Regions from separate parts of the Clostridium sp. 19966 genome, predicted to be linked through region 2. Evidence: riboswitches for the same ligand, from Rfam matches in the RefSeq annotation. Region 2 holds a riboswitch; the other holds the start of a gene.
What was found. A riboswitch is a leader RNA that binds a small molecule or an ion and turns the genes downstream of it on or off. The one in region 2 is predicted to bind lysine.
Positions count from the first base shown of each region.

Region 1: linked by a shared signal. The riboswitch ahead of IAI10_RS14400 (hotdog domain-containing protein) and the one ahead of IAI10_RS18830 (aspartate kinase) in region 2 are both predicted to bind lysine.

Region 1 covers NZ_JACTOJ010000013.1:106,729-114,091, reverse strand. The annotation lists gene ablA (lysine 2,3-aminomutase) at 1-227, opposite strand, end outside; gene IAI10_RS14410 (L-erythro-3,5-diaminohexanoate dehydrogenase) at 270-1,304, opposite strand; gene IAI10_RS14405 (3-keto-5-aminohexanoate cleavage protein) at 1,306-2,130, opposite strand; gene IAI10_RS14400 (hotdog domain-containing protein) at 2,149-2,529, opposite strand; lysine riboswitch at 2,725-2,907, opposite strand; gene IAI10_RS14395 (PAS domain-containing sensor histidine kinase) at 3,110-4,465, opposite strand; gene IAI10_RS14390 (DUF445 domain-containing protein) at 4,690-5,937, shown strand; gene IAI10_RS14385 (DUF445 domain-containing protein) at 5,965-7,323, shown strand.
Region 2 covers NZ_JACTOJ010000022.1:13,832-21,194, forward strand. The annotation lists gene lysA (diaminopimelate decarboxylase) at 264-1,559, opposite strand; gene IAI10_RS18830 (aspartate kinase) at 1,615-2,820, opposite strand; lysine riboswitch at 2,928-3,095, opposite strand; gene IAI10_RS18835 (M18 family aminopeptidase) at 3,156-4,454, opposite strand; gene IAI10_RS18840 (cation diffusion facilitator family transporter) at 4,580-5,764, shown strand; gene IAI10_RS18845 (UvrD-helicase domain-containing protein) at 6,016-7,363, opposite strand, start outside.

The DNA.
Region 1 (7,363 bases), on a different contig from region 2:
CTTATAGGATCTAAAGGATCTTCAGTATTTATCAGGGAAAGATAATAAGGAGTTATTGCCATTCTTAAATTTTTAAGGCACTGCTTTACTCCCTCCTCTTCTTCTGACGTAAGAGGTATATATTTTTTAAGCTCATCTACAGTTTCTATCCTATTAGCTACTTGCCATTTCCAATCATTCCATTCCTCATCAGTAACATCTTTAAATATTTTATATCTATTATTCACAACAACCAGGCTCCCTTCAAAATCAACTAGGGTATAGCTTTGTTACATATATACAGCTTCGAAATACTCCCTTAATTGCTTATTTTCTCTTAATTCATTTAATGTAATTTCTGCATGATCCTTGGTATAGCCATTTCCTATAACCATGTTGATATCTTTTCCTACTCCCTCTGCCCCTAAAGCAGACTTGGTAAAGCTGGTGGCCATGGAAAAGAAATATACTGTTCCTCCATCTCTTACTGGAAGTATAGCTCCCATCTCTGTATTAGGAACATTTACGCAATTTATAGAAACATCAACTTCTTTATTGCTATTAGCAGCTATTACCTTATTTAATATTTCTACAGGTTTTGTGGCATCCGCTATAATAGCTTCATGGCAAAGCTTCATGGATTTTAATCTTTCAGCTTGAGCTTCATCTACCACCACAGCAATAACTTTTCCAGTAGGTCCCACTCTTTTCATAGCTTCATAACAGCATAGCATTCCTGATTTTCCAGCACCTCCTAATATAAGCACACTCTCACAGGGCTTTACCAGTTTGGCAGTTTGAGCTGGAGCTCCAGCCACATCTAAAGCTGCTAGAGCAAGAGTCTCAGGCATATCCTGAGGAAGCTTAGCATAAAGACCGCTTTCAAAAAGTATTGCTTTTGCCTTCACTTCAACCCTGTCTATCTCTGGCTTTATATTCGTTATTTCATCAATCTTTAATGGTGTAAGGGATAAAGACACCAAAGAAGCTATTTTGTCCCCTACTTTTAAATCTATATTGTTTAAATCTTCACCTATCTTCTCTACAGTTCCTATAAGCATTCCTCCTGAGCCTGTTACAGGATTCTGCATCTTTCCCCTGGCTGCTACTATCTCAAGTATTCTTTTCTTGATTTTTTCTATATCTCCGCCAGCCTCTTCCTCCAATTGTGTAAAGCTTGCGGAATCAATATTAAGTGCCTGCACATCGATAAGTATTTCATTGCTGTAAGGCTCCATATCATTACTAATGCTATAGGCTGCCTGAGGAAGTACTCCTTCCGGGCTCAGCACCCTATGAGTTCCATATTTACATCCTTTTTTCATGTTAAAATCCCCCTATGCCTAATATTTTCCTAGCTTCCTCAGGAGAAGCAATTTCTCGACCAAGTTCTCTCGAAAGCCTTACTGCCTTCTCCACTAACTCTCCATTTGATTTTGCCTTTACACCTTTTTCCACATATACATTGTCCTCAAAGCCAACTCTTACATGACCTCCCGATATTATGGACATAGCTGCCACCGTAAATTCAAATCTTCCCAGACCCGCTGCCGTAAAAGTGCTTCCTGCTGGCAGGCTATCCTTCATAAAGGAAAAATCCCTTAACTCAGCACTTATTCCTCCATTTACTCCAAGAACGAAATTAAAATGCAAGGGTGCTTTAATTATTCCTTTTTTATTTAATCTAATAACCATATCTATCATGCCTTTATCAAAAACCTCTAGCTCTGGTTTTATGTTAAGTTCCTTCATCTTATTAGAAAATTCAATTATGGTATTCTCAGTGTTTACAAATATATCATCCCCACCAAAGTTGCAGGTGCCGCAATCCAGAGTAGCCATTTCTGGTCTAAGATATATAGGCTGAAGTCTTTCTTCATTTGTCATTCCTACAGCTCCTCCAGTAGAAGGCTGAATTATCACCCCAGGGCATCTTTTTTTTATCTCCTCTATACAGAGCTTAAAGCGTTCTTTGTCCTGAGTAGAAACTCCTGAATCTTCCCTTACATGAAGATGTATTATGCTCGCCCCTGCTTTAAAAGCAGCTTCTGCTTCTTCTCCTATCTCACTGACTGTGTAAGGTACTTTCTCGTTATGTTCTTTGGTAACCTCCGCCCCGCATATAGCGGCGGTTATTATGAGTTTTTCCATATAGCTCCCTCTTCCAAATTATTTTCTCTGCTTATCCTTTGGAACCACACAAGTTCCTGAGGCTCTGCAAACCACTATAGGTTTATCCAGCACATCTGCTGCAGATTCATTTACATCTGACCTTGGCACTATCACCTTTCTTGCTTCAAACCTCATAGCTCTTGAAGAGTTTCCCACCTTAACTATCTCTCCTTCTGCTTCTATAAAATCCCCTGCATATACTGGTGCCAAAAATTCAATATTATCGTAAGCTTTAAATAATCCTTCATCTCCGTCATTGATTATTAGAAGCTCTGTAGCCACATCGCCGAATAGCTCCAATATTTTTGCTCCGTCCACCAAATTTCCTCCATAGTGGGCATCACTTAAACTCATTCTTACTCTTATTAATGCTTTCATTCCAAATTCCTCCGTTTCATGTTTTGCTAAATGTAGACTTACATTAAACTAGTCGTTCTCTTCCTATCTCCAAGCTGCATTAATGCTGGCTGCAGTCTGAAGGCATTAAAAAAAGCACTGAAAGATTTTCAGTGCTTTTAATATCATAATTTCACCTATGAAGAGCTGCTATGCAATGAAAATCTATATTCTCATTACATAAATAGCACTCCACAAAATATTTTCATGACAGAAACAGCAGTTTTTTCTGCTATCTCCAAGGTTTTAGCTGAAGAACCAGCAAGACCTTTCGGCAGATAACCCCTTCACAAAGAACCTTGGAGGTTCTTATCCTTAACATTTCCCTGTTACCCAATTACCTGCTCCTCTATTTATGTATATTAATTTGTATCGGTAAAATATATATATTCTACTTACCTCAAAAATGATACACCCTAGAGAAATTTTAAAAATATTATTTATGCTATTTTGGTATCTTTTTGCAGTTTATTAATTTTTCTGTGTTTTTCCCTTATAATTATTACTTTTTGTAAAATTAATGGGTTATTTTTTAAATAATTGATAAGACCTTTTAAGCCTATCAAGAATATATATCAGAAAATTCTATATTCGTAATCTGAACTTTATTCTTTAAGGTTTCTCCTTCTATTTCTGCATTTTCTATGCTGCAATCTTTTTCGCTAAAATAATCTGTGGGAATATCCATAATAAATTCTGTACCATCTTCATATTCATTGTTTATACTTATGCTACCCCCATGCTTTTCCACAAAAGCCTTTACCAGTGAAAGCCCTATGCCGCTTCCCTCAGTATTTCTAGAAAGAGATTTGTCCACCTGAACAAATCTTTCAAAGATGCTGGTCCTCTTATTTTCTGGTATACCAATGCCAGTATCCTTAACTGAAATTCTTATTTTTCCTTCCAAGTCGTACATATTAACAAAGATGCTGCCGCCAGGGTTAGTGAATTTAATCGCATTGGAAAGTAAGTTAAGAATTATTCTTTCAAATTTATCTGCATCCATATAAATATATTTTTCTTCAATATCCGTATCAAATATCAGTTCCAGCCCCATGTTCTCAATATAATTGCTGGCTGAAATAACAGTATCTTCTACTACTGATACTATATTCTGCTTTTTTATGTTCATGGTTATGTAGCCCGATTCAATTTTAGTTATATCTATAATATTATTTATTAATCTAATTAGCCTGAAACAATTTTGTTTTATAATTCCTACGCATTTCATTACCTTTTCCTTATTCTCAGGCATGAGCTCTATGAGCTGAACTGGTGCCATTATCATATTGAGCGGTGTTCTTAATTCGTGAGATAAATTAGCAAAGAATTCTGTTCTTACTGCATCGTACTGTTTTAAATCATTTAACCGCTTGTTACTCTCCTCTGCCTGCCTTTTTATTTCTTCTGCTTTTTTTCTTTCTGTGATTTCCCTTCCTACCACCACTAGTCCCTTCTTACTTCCATCTTCATAATATAAAGGCACCTTTATAACCTCAAATATTCTTTTATTTTCGCTATTAATATGAAATACTTCTTCCACCATGGCTGTTTTCCCATTATGCCAGATATCCGAATCTGTCTTTTCGCAATTCTTCAATTCTTCCTTAAAATCAGGAAGAAGCTTTGAAAGCTCCTCATGGTTTTTACCTATGATTCTATCATCAGTACTATATAGTTCCATAATAGCCTCATTAGCTTCTACCCATCTTCCTTCAGCATTCTTAAAACATATTATATCTGGAAGAGAATTAATTACAGTCCTTAAAAATTCCATCTCATCCCTAAGTTTCTTCTCTTTTCTTATATGCTTATTTCTATCTATCAATAAATATATTATGAATGCTAGTAAAACAACTATTGCAATTCCAGTTTTATGACTTTGAAGCCTATAAAGTAGGCTTGATATATTTTCCATATGTTATCTCCATAACTATCTTAAGTTTCTGCTGTAAATCATACATTACAATATTATAATATAGTTTTTTCATAATAACTACATAAATGTTCATATCTTTAACATATGTAATGATTGCTGTCATCATTTATAATTCTAATAACCTTGAAATTACTGATGAAATAAAAAAATCATCAATTGTGGTATAATAAACAATAATAAATTCTTTTGCGGAGGTACCTCCTATGAATAAACATAAGGCTACTATATTGTTAATAATCGTTACTTTAGGTTTTTTAATAGCATATCCTTTCCATAGAACTTTTTGGGGCGGTTTATTAAGCAGCGCTTTCTGTGCTTCTATGATAGGGGGCTTTGCGGATTGGTATGGTATTACTGCACTATTTCATAAACCTCTAGGTATATCTTATAAAACAGAAATAGTTCCTAGAAACAGAGATAAAATTATTAATGCGCTATGCAATATGGTCACTGAAGACCTAATCACAAAAGACAGCTTAAATAAGTTTGCTGGCGAATACAATTTTTCTGAAATTATAATTTCATATATTAAAAAAAACAAGGATGATGAAAATTTTAAAAATGCTGTATTTTCATTAATCTACAGAATAATAGATGTGAGAGATGAAGAATCTCTAGAAGTGATATCTAAGCTTCTAAAGGAAAATTTGACCAAGATATCTCTATGGAGCATAATTAAATCTTCTATAGAAACCTCAATTAAATCTGGATATGATGAAAAGATATTGGATTTTATTATAGATGAGCTTATAATTTTTTCAAAGAGTGATGATTTTTTCAGCATATTAAAAGACATGGCTATTACTACAAAAACTTCTTATGAAAATGGAATGGCTCGAAGAAAATTCATAAATAATTTTGTGCTTGATATACTGCTGCAAACTTCACCGGAAGACATTGCAAGATCTATTCAGCAAAAGATTCTCGGTTATCTTGTTAGAGCTAAGAATCCTTCCAGTGATTCTAGAAAAAGTTTAAAAATCTGGCTTTATAGCAAATTCGACGAATATAAGAACAATGCTAAGCTCATTAAGCTTGTAGAGGATTGGAAACTTTCAAAGCTTGATAGCTTACTTGGCAAGGATAACTTCATAATTTATCTTGATAAAATCAGCGCTGACAGCCTAAACAATGGAGGAAATTTAGATAAATTATCTGTGGTGCTATATAATCAGCTTATAACCGCAGCAGATACCTTTGAAAACAACCCAAACTGGCAGCGAATAGTTAATGAAGGCTTAAGAAGCCTATCCTACAGTATCATAGAAATAGCTCATAACAATTTAAAAAATATAATAAAAGATAATCTATCCAGCTACTCAAACGATGAGCTTATAGAGCTTATAGAATCTAAAGCAGGTGATGATCTTCAGCTTATACGAATCAATGGATCGATAGTTGGCGGATTCGTAGGAATATTAGCTTTTTTCTTTAACTCTATACCTTTTTAAAACAAATGTTAATTTAGGGAGTTTAATATGAAAAATAAAAAGATAGCAGATATATTATTAGTAATTTTTCTCATAGCTTTCATTGTCACCGCTTTATTAAAGCAATATTTTGGAAGTGGATACATAATAAATATGTTTAACTTTGCATTTGAAGCGGCCTTGGTAGGCAGTGCTGCGGATTGGTTTGCTATAACAGCACTATATAAGAAGCCCTTAGGTTTCTCCTATCATACTGAAATTATTCCGAGAAACAGGGAAAAAATAATAAGCTCCATTTCAAAAATAGTTGAGAACGAGCTTATTAGCCCCAATATACTTCAAAAGAAATTGGAAGAAATAGATATAATTAAAGCTTTAATATCTTATGCAGATAATAATCTTCGGGGTAAAGGCTACGCAGCTGCTCTTACGAAAAAATATGCCTTACCTGTTCTTGAAAATATTGATGCTTCGAAAGCTTCTTTATATATAGAAACTGAAGTTAAAAAATATTTTAATAAATTAGATTTAACTGATAGGATAAATGAGGCCTTAACAATATTCATACGCAGCAAGGAATATACTGAGCTTGTTTTCGCAGTTTCGGAGCTTCTTATTGAAACTGTAAATAAGGATTCCACTAGGGAAGCAATTTATTCTACTATAGATGAATTAGTTAATGAAAATATAAAAGCCAGAAAGGGCTTCAAGAAGACTATTATGCAGGTAGCTCTCGGGCTTGCAGAAGGTACAAACAGCGTAAATATAATGGACGCTTCGGAGGCTATACAAAGACAAATATTGGAGATGCTCAGCGAGCTTAAAAATGAAAACAGTGACTTATATAAAAAGTTAACTATAAAAATTAATGAAGCGCTGATTAAACTCACACAGGAGGACGTTATAAAAGATATTGAGAACTGGAAGCTAGATACTATAGCTTCTATATCTATAAGAGAGGAAATAGAAGAAATTTTAGAAGATATAATATCCTCTTTAAAGGAAGCTATCTCCAGTGATAATTTTATTGATGAATACTGGAATTCAGATAATAAGAATGTATACAAAGATAATATTCATTTAATCGTTCTTTGGGTTAAAAATGAAACGGAGCTTTATTGGGATAAATTCAAAAATAGCGAAGAGTCAAAATCCAAGGCAAATATGTTTATCAAGAAGCTCATATATGGCTTTATAGAATCGGAGCATCACTTTATTGGAAAAATAGTAGAAGACTCCATGAATAAATTAACAAATGATGATTTAAATTTGTTTATAGAAGAAAAAGCTGGAAATGATCTTCATTGGATAAGGATAAATGGTGGAATTGTGGGAGCCATTTTAGGTGTGATTGTATATATTTTTATAAATCAAATATATGGCCCTTTGATTAATAGGTTTTTTTAAAAGGATTGGGTTAACCCCAATCCTTTTTGCTTAATTCTTG
Region 2 (7,363 bases):
AACGGATTATATTGACAGTTTCATAAAAAATTAGTCTTATTTTATCGAAGCAATAACAATTTATTGCACTAATTATTTCTATTTTTAATTGAAATTTGTTTATTAGTTAAGAGGTAAAATTAAAAAGGTAAGAGTTTAGGTAGAAATCGTCTCTTTGGAGAGCCGATTTCAATTTATAAATTCGCTTCAAGCGAATTTTAACCATAGCTCTTACTTCTTACCTTTTATGTCTTAATTTTTATTTCTTACCTCAGTGGAATAAATTACAGTATTTCATTTTTTATGATATCATCATAAGTTTCTCTTTTGCATACTAATCTGGTTTCTCCATCCTTTACCATAACCACTGCAGCTTTAGGTATTTTATTGTAGTTGCTGGCCATGGAATATCCATAGGCTCCTGTAGACATTACTGACAATATATCGCCGCTCTTCACATGAGGAATTGTTATATCTGAAAGTAAGATATCTCCAGATTCACAGCACTTTCCTGATATAGTGACCTTCTCATTTATGCTTCCTTCTATGTTGTTCGCAATTCCGCATTCATATTCAGCTCTATATAAGGCTGGTCTTATATTGTCTGTCATTCCTCCATCTACTGCCACGTAAGTTCTCACTTCTGGTATTTTTTTTATTGAACCTACTGTATAAAGAGTAATTCCCGCATTTCCAACTATAGATCTTCCTGGTTCAATAGTTAAAATCGGAGGATTTATATCAAGCTGCTTACAGGTTTCATCAAATTCTTCTAGAATAACATTAGAAAACTCTTCTATGCTCTTTGGCTTGTCACCCTCGCTGTAATATATGCCAAAACCACCGCCTAAATCTAATTCCTTAAGCAGATGACCTGTCTCTTTATATATACTTTGAATCAATGTGAGCATAACCTTAACTTCATCTTTATAGGGTTCTATTTCAAATATTTGAGATCCGATATGGGAATGAAGGCCTACCAGCTCTATATTAGGTAGCTCTAAAGCTTTTTTTACTGCTTCCATAGTTTTATTATTAAGCACTGTGAAACCAAATTTAGAATCTATTTGACCAGTTCTTATATAATCATGAGTGTGCGCTTCAATGCCTGGAGTTATTCTTAATAAAATTTTCTGTTTCACGCCGTATTTTGCCGCTATTTCATTTATATTGTCTATCTCATAGAAATTATCCGCCACGAATCTCCCTACTCCCAATCTTATTCCCATGTCAATTTCTTCAATTGTTTTATTATTTCCATGAAAATATATTCTTTCCATTGGAAAATCACTTTTATAAGCGGTATAGAGTTCTCCTCCAGATACCACATCAAGCCACATATTTTCTTCATTTAACAGCTTACACATAGCCATTATAAGAAAAGCCTTACCTGCATAAGCCACTCTATTACCTTTTTCAGAAGCTTTAAAGCTTTGATTGTATCTCCTGCATTTCTCTCTTAATAAATTTTCATCAAATACATATAGTGGAGTTCCAAAACTTTCCGCCATGCTGCTGCAGCTTACTCCTCCTACCGTAAGTTTATTGTCTACTACGGCCATTGTACCAAATAACTTCATTTTCCTTCCTCCAATCACAAAAATTAAAACTAAATATTCTTAAAATAGCTATGTTTTAAATGGATGCTTTAAGATTAAATGCCTCTCCCGTTATATCGATTGCTTTAAGCTCATCTTCTCGCTTTATGGTACAAGTAACTCTTATCTCAGAAGTAGTTATCATTTTAACCAATATATTATTCTCGCTAAAAAGCCTAAACATTTTTCCTGCTACTCCAGATGTGGTTTTCATACCTATACCCACAATTGAAAATTTGGTTATATCTTCATCTATTATAATATTTTCCTTACAGGCTAATTGATATAGTATTTCCATACAATCTGAAACATCTTCTTTAGGTATAGTAAAAGATATATTTACCTTATCATCTATCGGAGCCGTCTGGCTTATCATATCTATGTTTATCTTTCTCTCTCCTATTTTACCAAATAATTCAGAGATAATATTTATATCTGAGGATATATTTTTTACTGTTATCGAAATATCATCATTGCTAGTGGCTATTCCTGTGACAGCTTTGGTTTCCATATTGTTAGTCCCTCCTATTATAGTTCCTTTAATATCGCTGCAGCTTAACCCTACATAGATGGGTATATTATATTTTTCTGCAAGTTCTACAGACCTGGAATGCATAACCTGAGCACCTAAACTTGCTAGTTCCAGCATTTCTTCGTAATGAATATCGGATAATTTTTTTGCACTTTTCAGCTTCCTAGGATCACAGGCATATATGCCATCTACATCAGTATATATTTCACAGCTTCCTTTAAGTTTATATGCTAAAGCTACTGCAGAGGTGTCTGAGCCTCCTCTTCCTAAAGTAGTTATGTCTCCCAAATCATTAACTCCCTGAAATCCAGCTACTATTACTATGTTGTCCTCTTCTAAGCTTTCCACAATTTTAGTAATATCCATATCTTTTATAAGTGCTTTGCCATATTGTCCTCTGGTCTGTATATTAAGCTGATAGGCACTATAGCTTACAGCCTTATGTCCCATGGCATTGACAGCCATAGCTAGCATTGCACTTGATACCATCTCTCCTGTGGATAGCAAAGCATCCATCTCCCTTTTATCGGGATTTTCTGTTATTTCTTTTGCTAAGGATATGAGCTCGTCCGTGGTATCTCCCATAGCAGATACTACAACTACCATGCTGTTTCCCTTTTCTTTTCTCGCTATAACAGTTTCTGCTACCTTCTTTATCTTTTCGGAAGTAGCTACGGAACTCCCCCCATATTTTTGTACTACAATATTCAATTTATCACCTCTAGATTGCTGCCCTCCACCTTGAATAGTCACTACATAAAACAAATGCAGCAAAGGAACACCTTTGCTGCTTAAAAACAATTTTAATACAACTACGTGTACCTTGTAGCTCTCCATGGAAAACCATGACAGCCATACATATATTTTATGCACAGCCAGGGAAGATTTTTGCAGTTTCTTCTCTTCGGCCTAAATCCCTTTCCTCTTGCCTCTACGCCCGCCAGCTCCGCAAAAGTACTATTAATTTAGGCACCTCTACCCTAGGTAAAGTTCATTATTTAATTTACATTATGGTAACACAATTATTATATTTATGCAACAGCTATTTACATTGAAAAAAACTCAATCAAAGATTTAGTAATATAAAAATGGTCATATACTCCTCCAAGCTCTCTTACAGAATGCATAGCTAAAAGAGGTGCTCCTATATCCACTGATTTAATTGGAAGATGGGTAGCTGAAAGCGGTCCTATTGTTCTTCCACCTGGTTCATCAGAACGATTAACAAATTTCTGCACAGGTACCTTTGCTTTTTCGCATATCATTTCATATGTACCTATAGATATGCTGTCAGAGGTATAGCTTTGAGCTGCGCTGATTTTTATAGCAGGTCCTTGGTTTAGAATAACCCTGCAGGTTGGATCAAATTTTTCTGTATTATTGGGATGAAGACCTTGAGCCGCGTCTGTAGATATCATAAAGGATTTAGCATAGGCTCTTAAAAGTTCCTCTCTTCCTTTGCCAAGGCTTAGAGCTATCCTCTCTAAAGTATGCACTAATATTTCGGAATTAGCTCCCTGCTTAGTAGAGCTTCCCACTTCCTCATTGTCAAAGCATGCTATAAGGTTGGTAGCTTTCCCAGGTTTTGCATCCAATATTGCATGAATAGCACTGTGCACCATGCTAAGATTATCTATTCTTGAAGAAGATATGAATTCTTCATTTACTCCTAGTAGGCAACCTCTTCCATATTCATATAGAAATAAATCAAAATCCAGTATATCCTCGGCTTTAACCCCTAGCTCCCCTGCTATAAGCTTAACTAAAAACTCATCCTTTTCAAGCTCATCATTTATACAGCCTACCATAGGTATTGTATCCTTCTGAGGATTTAATTCAACACCATGATTCACTTTTCTATTTAAATGTATGGCTAAATTAGGTATTATAGTTATTGGTCTTGATATATTTACTAATCTGCTTTCTGGAAACATTCCAGTACTTTTTACTGCCACCCTTCCAGCTATAGATAGAGGTCTATCAAACCAAGTATTTAAAATCGGTACCCCATATACTTCTGTATTAAGCTTTAAGAAACCCTCATTGCACATCTCAGCATGGGGTTTTATTCTGAAAGTTGGGGAATCTGTGTGTGATCCAGCTATTCTGAAGCCTTCTGCTTCCATCTCTCCTGTACCCACCACAAATCCAAAAAGTGAAGAGTCGTTTCTAGTAGTAAAATATTTTCCTCCCTTTTCTATCTTCCAAGCTTCTTCTTCCTTAAGCTCACTAAAGCCTGCTGACAATAATTCCTTTTTAGCAGCAGCAACAGCATGAAAGGCTGTGGGACTTTCATCTATAAAATCTAATAAATTTTCAGCAAGGCTTTTAATTTCCTTTTCCATCTATATCACTCCGTATCATAAATTATAACAAATTAAAATTTCGATTAATTATTAGTCGACATATTTTATGATATAATATGTACAGAAGTTAATCAATAGAATAAACTATTTTGGGGTGATAATATTTGTTTATTAATACTTTAATTAAAAAGTTCATTAAGAACTTCGAAGATACAAAAAATGAAACTGTAAGAACCAAATATGGATTTTTTGCTGGAATTATAGGTATAGTTATTAATTTAATATTATTTTTCATAAAGATTTCAGTTGGAATTTTGACTAATAGTATTGCTGTCACTGCGGATGCTTTTAATAACCTTTCTGATAGTGCTTCTTCTCTTATCACTATAATTGGATTTAAGCTTTCAAATTTACCTGCTGATGAAGAGCACCCTTTTGGTCATGGAAGAATTGAATATCTATCCGCATTAGTAGTTTCCTTCATGGTTATGTTTGTAGGCTTTCAATTTGTTAAATCTTCTTTTGAAAGGATATTTCATCCTAGCAGAGTAGTATTTCAATTGATTCCATTTTTGCTTATATTACTATCTATGGCTGCGAAGGTATGGCTTTCTTTTTTTAATAAGAAAATAGGATTTATTATAGATTCTGCTGCTTTAAAAGCTTCTGCCTTAGACTCCTTAGGAGACGTAATAATTTCAGCTGTTGTTGCTATATCCCTTATTTTTTCTTTATTCTCTTCCTTTCCTCTAGACGGATATTTAGGAATTTTAGTAGCCGCATTAATTCTTTATTCTGGTTTCACGCTGATAAAAGAAACTGTAAATCCTTTGCTGGGAGAAGCTCCAGATGCAGAGCTGGTAAAGGATATAAAGAAGCGGGTGCTTTCCTATGAAAATATAATAGGTGTCCACGATCTTATAATACATAATTATGGTCCAGGAAAGGCTATGGCATCCATACATGCAGAAGTTCCTTCCAACATAAATATAGTATCCATACATAACGTCATTGACAGAGCAGAAAGAGAAATTTCAGAAAAGCTAAATCTCATACTTGTAATACATATGGATCCAGTAAATGTAGACGACAAGGAAGTTACGAATACAAGAAAACAAGTATCCACCATTTTAAAAAAATTTGAATCAATAAAATCTATACATGACTTCAGAATTGTTGGTGAAGGTGAAACTAAGAATATTATCTTTGATTCGGTAGTTAATTCATCGGATATAACCAATCATACTGGAGAGATAGCTTTAAAAAAGGATATATGTACTGAAGTAAAAAAATTTCATCCAAATTATAATTGCGTTATTACAATAGACAGAGACTTTTCTGATTTGTAAATCCAACTAATGTCAGCTGAACCCTTGATACTTCTATAACTAGTTATATAGTTATATAGATTTATAGATTTATACTAATTTAGTTAACAAGTAAAAATTAAGAATTAAAAGTGAAGGTAAGAAATCGTCTCACAAAGAGACGATTTCCTCAATAACTATTAATTTTTACCTCTTACTTCTTAATTCAACTTTATCACTTACTAATCTTATCTTAATATCTTAAAATAAATAATATTTTTGCCACAGCCCCGTTATTTTATATTTATGACATTAAGCTCATGCAGTGCTCTAGTACACATAACATAGTTTATTTTTGCGTCCTTCTGTAAATCCTGTATGTCTCCATGCTTCACAATTATTACGCTGTCAAATTCAAGTCCCTTAGCATAGTAGGATGGAATAAGTACAGTGCCTCCGCTGTAAATTATATCATCAGTATCCATAACTTTTATATTAAGCTTCGGACTCAGCAGTGATTGTATTTCCTTAGTAGCTTCCATATCTCTGCATACTAATGCTATACTTTCGTAGCCTTTTTTGTTTAAATCCTCTACCATTTCTTTTATGGTGTCTGAAAAATGTTCCTTTTCCGCTGAAATTTCTTTAACTTTATTTCCGCTTCTGACTAAAGGAACAATCTTACCTCCGATAAAATTATTAGCATATTCCATGATTTCTTTAGTAGATCTATAGCTCTTTTCAAGCCCAAAAAACTTAATATCTTCTCCATTAAGAATTTTATCAAGTTTTACCATAGGCACTTCACCCTCACAAGGAAGAATTCTTTGATTGGAATCCCCTACTATTGTCATGGATAGGCAGCCCGTGATTTCTTTTATCACCTTAAACTGAAGTGAGCTGTAATCCTGTGCCTCATCTATGACTACATGCTTTATATCCTCTTTTACCACATTTCCTCTAAGCTTAATATCTATATATAAAAGAGGTGCTAAGTCATCATAAGTAAGCATATCTTTGCCATTAATAGTTTCATATATTTCTAAAACATTAGGATTTTCTATCCAGGCTAGAGCTTGTTTGCAGTCAAGAACTCCTCGTATTATTTCTCTTATCTTATTTCTTCGCATGAATTCTACCTGATTGCCTTCCAGCTGAAGTTCTCTAGGTGTCATCTTTGCTATTGTTTCTTTGTACTCCCTTTGTACTTCTCTAACTAAATCATCTCTCACATCTTTTATTTTGCTGAATATTATTCTTCTTATCTTCTTGCTTCTTCTAAACAAAGGCATATCTTTAAAATAGTTTTCAAACATTTCTTTGATTTCAGCTTTATCTACTACAGGCTTACCTAGAAGAGTAACCTCCTTTATATCAAAGTAATGCTTATTTACTTCATCAATTTTACTTTCAATAACTTTTTCAAAATCTTCAGAAGCCTTATAGAGAGCTTTATTTATGAATTCTTTATCATCACTTAATATTCTATCCATATAGTCTTTGAAAGGCATAACTTCATGAATATTTAATTTGCTCATTGCATAATCGCTAAAAGTGCTTTGTTTTACACCCACCTCACCAAGACTTGGCAAAACCATGGATATATACTCCATAAATATACTGTTAGGTCCAAGTATCAGC